2 regions of the Desulfosporosinus sp. SYSU MS00001 genome follow, and region 1 is predicted to be linked to the other one. Evidence: riboswitches for the same ligand, from Rfam matches in the RefSeq annotation. Region 1 holds a riboswitch; the other holds the start of a gene.
What was found. A riboswitch is a leader RNA that binds a small molecule or an ion and turns the genes downstream of it on or off. The one in region 1 is predicted to bind S-adenosylmethionine.
Positions count from the first base shown of each region.

Region 1 (3,131 bases):
GTCTGGACTGCCATCCGCATGATAGGTACTGAAAATCTTACCGTTTGCCTGAATACTTTTATGCAGAAAATCCAAGAACTTATTAACATTCATCCCGGCTTTCTGAGCGTAATCAATCGTGTATAATTGTTCAACAGTGGTGAACTTTTCCGGCCAGACATAACTTCCCGTCTGCAAATTATAATTGGACGGGAAAAAGCCCTGATTATTAAGAGGGGCATTTTTAAGAATATCTAAAGTACTGCGAACTGATTGCTTGGCTGGAGGAAAATCGGCTGATAAGGTTTCCAATCCCACCGGATCGATATAGAATAAAGAAATTTTCTGCTCTGCTTTTCCTATTCTGCCATCGTAGCTGTCGCAAAATACATTTTCGTCCCGGTTATATTTATAAAGATTAAATGCCAAGAAAAAAGCTTTGATTTTATAAGTTAGCTCACCAAAGTCAGAACTTGCCACGTCCAAACTTCTTAATAATCTTAGTTGATCAACCAAGGCCGTTGCATCGTCCGGTTGTTTCTCCTGCAAATTTAGCCGCCAGTAATAATATCCTTTGGGGGCTGTAAAATACGTTTGCAGGTTATTAAGAACAGATTCAAACAGTTTTTTATCTTTGACAAGCAGAGCATACTCCATAAGTTGACCTTGGGACTCTAAAAGAACATACCTATCGTTTTCGGTTCCCACACCCTGACAGCTTGTCAGCAGACCCTCACTCGTAATAAAGTGCTGAGATAGTAACTGATCAATTTTCTTTTCAGTGCTGTTCTGGGTGTCAACATTAAGTAAATATTTACTAGCCAAGTTGCCCGGTTCCAAGTGGTTTATTTTATAGTTGAAGTATAAGAACGATCCAATAAACAATCCAGCAAAAGGAATTAGGAAGATGGCAAACAATTTTATTTTCTTTTTAATTTTAAGATCCACTCCTCTCCAGTAGCGTAAAACAAACGGCAGATTATGCCTTAACTTCAATGTTAATTCAACATTAACTCTTCTACATCAACTTAATTCTATATCTTTCATCAATTTCCTTCGTATTTATGGTCAAACATTAAAATTCAAACAAAATCTAACATTGAACGAACTAGTTCAGCATTATGCATGCAATTATCTCCCGTTAAACCATTATTTATGATCCTTTGACATATTCAGTAACTGAGTCTACAAAAAGAATACCATCTAAATGATCTATTTCATGGCAAAAACATTTTGCTAAATCTCCTGTCCCTGTTAATATTATTTCCTTCCCATTTTCGTTTAAAGCCTTAACCCTTACTTTAGCAGGCCTCTTAAGTTTACCCCATATATTAGGAATACTTAAACATCCCTCGATAACCTCTTGATTCCCCTCGCGTTCAATAATTTCGGGATTTACCAGCTTCAGAAGCCCTTGTCCCATATCAATGACAACCAATCTTTTTAGCAATCCAATCTGAGGAGCAGCCAATCCGCCGCCATTTTCTTTATACATTGTTTCTGCCATATCATTGAGTATTTGTCTTATTTTGTCGTCGATTATTTCAACAGGTTTACTCTTTTTTCGTAATAGTTCATCATCCAAAAACCTAAGCTTCCTCAAAGCCATTTAAATCACACCTCTTCTAATCTCTGCCTTAATTTTAAGGTAACTTTAGTTAACACCCTTCATTAGCTCCATTTTAACTCTAATTTCTTTTTCTAACACGATAACTTTTTTAAAGATCTTTTCCAGAACCTAAGACCCTTTTCATAACCATACAAAACAACTTTTTTCTCGGCAGCCAATGGAAGAACTAAATCCCTTTCGGATTTTTTCAAGGCCTCCGCAAACCATTCTTGTTGAGTCATTCCCGCTAAATCACAGATACGTTCGATGCGTTGTTTTTCATTCTCTGTAACAGGAAACCAAATTATATCATCCATGGAAAGCACCTCTCTTTTGGAAAACGTTAATTTTTACCAAAAACAAAAATATCTCTTCTAACATGAAGAGATATTTATAGCTCTCATCTGTTAGGAATACTCCTACAGGATTTAGCACCATGCTTACGCTGGTTGCTGGGCTTCATCGGGCCAGTCCCTCCACCACTCTTGATAAGAGATTTATTCAATTGATTGTGTTAATGATTAATATACTAGTTGCAAACTTCGTTTTTGTCAATTCTAATTTAAAAAGCCTAATGCTTCGTATTAATTTTACAGGCAACAGCTTGATCAACCATATCCTTTGATAAGATATCCGCATACACTTCTTCGTGTCTTTTCAGCCAGCTATTAGCATAGGTACACGTAGCCGAAGCCTTAAGACCTTTTTCTCTTAAATAATCAGCTACAACCTGCATCATCTTGCCGGCCATACCTTGCCCTCTCAAGCTTGGATTCACATAAGTATGGTCTATATCTAGCTCGCCATTTTCCTTAGAAACAAATGTTGCTTCACACATTAGTTCGCCTTTTTCATCGGTTGCATATATACGTCGATCTTCATACTGCCAATTCATAACTAATTCCTCCTCGATAGTTTCGTTTGGCCTCTATCGGGCCTAGGACTCACTTTAATTACTCTTGAACTCTCCTGATTTACCAGTAGTATTCTTTACGGAAGGTTAGTTGATACAAGTTTACCAGGAAACTAAGGATTTTTCACTATTAATTGTTAGATGATCCCCATTAACCACCTATTATTACCAATAGCTATTCCGGTTTATCATGATATAATACATTCAAGGGGAAAGTCCCTTAGTCTTTTTCATGGTACTTATATTGCCCTCCGGGGACAGCAATTCGGAGGGACTTTTTTCTAAGAGCTCGTCTGGCATAAAGTTAGACATGTCTCTTTGCGGAAGATTGAGGGGGTGGCTGCCAATCAATTCGTTTGGCAGCACCCCCTTTCGGATGTTGCATTATATAATTTCATTAGTCACATTTTTCAGCAGTCTTCGAGGCTGCTTTTTATTTGCAGATAATTCCTTCAATCATCTTCAACTCGCAGTAATGATTGATTTATAAATAGGTAATACAAAATTACCCATAGACCCACTACCACTTAAGGAGTTTTCAGCCAACATTCAGTAAGCTTTAAGTTTCACTTCAGTCCAAATTCAGCTAGCGGCCTTAGAATAACCTTGTCGTTAAAAAACATTTATCAA
Region 1 covers NZ_JBNFTW010000002.1:103,899-107,029, reverse strand. The annotation lists gene ACPUYX_RS03895 (hypothetical protein) at 1-804, opposite strand, end outside; gene def (peptide deformylase) at 1,133-1,588, opposite strand; gene ACPUYX_RS03885 (hypothetical protein) at 1,681-1,905, opposite strand; SAM riboswitch class I at 1,986-2,083, opposite strand; gene ACPUYX_RS03880 (GNAT family N-acetyltransferase) at 2,160-2,483, opposite strand.

Region 2 (3,131 bases), on a different contig from region 1:
GTCACTACGGACCAAGTTAAAGAAATTCTCGAAGCTTACGGCAAGATTTATACCGTCATCAAAATTGACGAAATTAATAATTTAGGGGCTGCCCGAATTCGTGTGCGTTCTTTAATCGCTGCTATCAAGGAACGTGACAAACGTCAGGTAACCCCAGAAAAGTTAATCATAAGACATCCGCGCGTTATTTTTACTAAGGAAATGAAAAAAGCTCATACTCTCTTAGTCCCCCAAATGTCTCCCATTCACTTTCAGTTTTTTCAAACCGGCTTTGAAGTGGCAGGCTATACTATAGAAATTTTACCTTCTGTAGATAAAGCCGCCATTGATGAAGGCTTAAAATACGTGCATAATGACGCTTGCTATCCGGCTATTATTGTCGTTGGACAAATCATGAAGGCCTTAAATTCCGGCAAGTATGATTTAGACAACACCTCGGTAATAATTTCCCAAACCGGCGGAGGATGCCGGGCGACCAACTATATTGCCTTTATCCGCAAGGCCTTGGCAGACGCCCATATGGGACATGTACCCGTTGTTGCTTTAAATACGGGAAATTCATCAAGCTTAGAGCAAAACCCAGGCTTTAAAATTACACTTCCGATTTTTAAAAGAGTAATGCAGGGATTGATCTATGGAGATCTCCTGATGCGAGTTCTTTATCGAGTGCGCCCTTACGAACAAGAACCAAGCTCAGCCAATCGCTTATACGATTCATGGGTGAAGCGTTGTCAAGAATCATTAAAGACAGGTAATACCAAAGAATACGAGAAGAACATTCGGCAAATTGTCAAGGACTTTGACGCTCTCCCTATTCATGAAGATTGGGTCAAACCTAAAGTTGGCGTCGTTGGTGAAATTCTTGTCAAATTTCACCCCACCGCTAATAACAACATTGTCGAACTGCTTGAGTCTGAAGGCGCTGAGGCAGTTGTACCTGACCTTGCGGACTTTCTTCTATACGGAGCTTTTGATAATCGTATTAAATATAAACAGCTGTCTGGTAGCTTTTGGGGAATGGTATCCGGCAACTTCTCTATCGGTCGGATTGAAGCCTATCGACGAGAAATGAAAAAAGCCCTCAATGCCAGTAAACGATTTACGGCTCCCAAACCTATCGAAGAAATTGCCAAGTATGCTTCAAACCATCTTTCCCTTGCCAATCAATCGGGAGAAGGCTGGTTTCTAACCGGAGAAATGGTTGAACTGATTCGCAGCGGAGTCAATAATATCGTGTGTTTGCAGCCCTTTGCCTGCTTACCAAACCATATTACAGGCAAAGGTATGGTTCGTGAACTCCGCCGCTCTTATCCGGCGGCCAACATTGCACCCATCGACTACGATCCCGGAGCCAGCGAGGTCAATCAACTTAATCGGATTAAGCTCATGCTGTCCGTGGCCATGGAAAATATTTAAATTATTTTTGACTTGACAGGGACCATAGTTTGTTTTATATTAGCTATATTATCTTGAAACCAAGTTAATATTGATTCTCTTATCAAGAGTGGCGGAGGGACTGGCCCTATGATGCCCGGCAACCGATAGTCTAAGCTATGAGGTGCCAATTCCAGCAGAACCTTAGGTTCTGAGAGATGAGAGCAGCGTGTTAAATACCTAACGATTGCTTCTCTGAAGCGATCGTTTTTTTATTATCAGCTGACCTAACCTCTCCTAATAACCGGATTTAAACCCGCGGTAAACAAAATCTTAACAATTACATTTTACTGACAGTCAGTTCACTAAAAGTAACTGTCTGCTAAGAAAAGGAGAGAAATTACAATGACTGAAAAACACCAATTTGGATTTGAAACACTTTCTTTACATGGAGGACAAAACCCCGACTCTGCTACCAATTCGCGTGCCGTTCCAATCTACCAAACCTCCTCCTTTGTTTTCAATGACACAGAACACGCTGCCAACCTCTTTTCCCTTAAAGAACCCGGCAACATCTATTCCCGAATCATGAATCCCACTCAGGATGTTTTCGAGCAGCGCCTTGCCCTCCTCGAAGGAGGCGTTGGTGCCCTGGCCACAGCCTCCGGGCAAGCAGCCATTATGTATGCTATCCTAACCATTGCTCAAGCCGGAGATGAGATTGTCGCTTCAGGCTCGCTTTACGGCGGAACTTACACTTTGTTTGCCTATACTTTGGCTAAATTAGGGATTAAAACTCATTTCGTCAACGGTGATAATCCGGAAGAATTCCGCTCTAAAATTACAGACCGAACCAGGGCTTTATATACTGAAACGATTGGCAATCCCCAAATTAATGTTGCCGATTTGTCTGAATTAGCCCGTATCGCTCATGAAAAGAATCTTCCTCTCATTGTCGACAATACCTTTGCCTCTCCTTATTTATGCCGGCCTATTGAACACGGTGCAGATATTGTTGTTCATTCGGCTACTAAGTTTATCGGCGGGCACGGGACTTCCATCGGTGGAATCCTAGTTGATTCCGGCAACTTTAACTGGAGTAACGGTAAATTTCCTGGATTAAGCGAACCTGACCCCAGCTACCATGGAATTGTTTATACGGAAGCCTGCGGCAAAGCCGCCTATATTACCAAGGCCCGGGTGTCTCTCTTGCGTGACACCGGAGCGGCCTTATCCCCTTTCAACTCCTTCTTGTTTTTGCAAGGCTTAGAAACTCTTCCCCTTCGTATGGAAAGACATATTGAAAACGCCCAAAGAGTGGCGGAATTTTTGCACAACCATCAATTTGTCTCTTGGGTGAATTATCCCAGCCTGACAAACAGCCCTTATTATACTCTTGCTCAAAAGTATTTACCCAAAGGTGCGGGTTCGATCTTCACCTTCGGAGTTAAAGGCGGACTTCAGGAAGGTGAAACCTTCATCAATCATCTGCAGCTATTCTCCCATTTAGCTAACGTCGGAGATGCTAAATCCCTTGTCATCCACCCTGCAAGTACGACTCATCAACAACTTGATGAGGCATCCCAACGCGCCGCTGGAATCTCCCCGGATATGATCCGCCTCTCCATTGGTCTGGAAACGATTGATGACCTCCTCTCTGATTTGGACCAGGCTCTTAAGGCCAGTCAGAATTAATTCGAACAAGCATTACACTGCAAAATCATTGTCTTCACTGTTGAAACGGAGGTTTAGTCGAT
Region 2 covers NZ_JBNFTW010000008.1:128,022-131,152, forward strand. The annotation lists gene ACPUYX_RS15075 (acyl-CoA dehydratase activase-related protein) at 1-1,416, shown strand, start outside; SAM riboswitch class I at 1,493-1,599, shown strand; gene ACPUYX_RS15080 (homocysteine synthase) at 1,780-3,069, shown strand; gene metA (homoserine O-acetyltransferase MetA) at 3,130-3,131, shown strand, end outside.
Region 2: linked by a shared signal. The riboswitch ahead of ACPUYX_RS15080 (homocysteine synthase) and the one ahead of ACPUYX_RS03885 (hypothetical protein) in region 1 are both predicted to bind S-adenosylmethionine.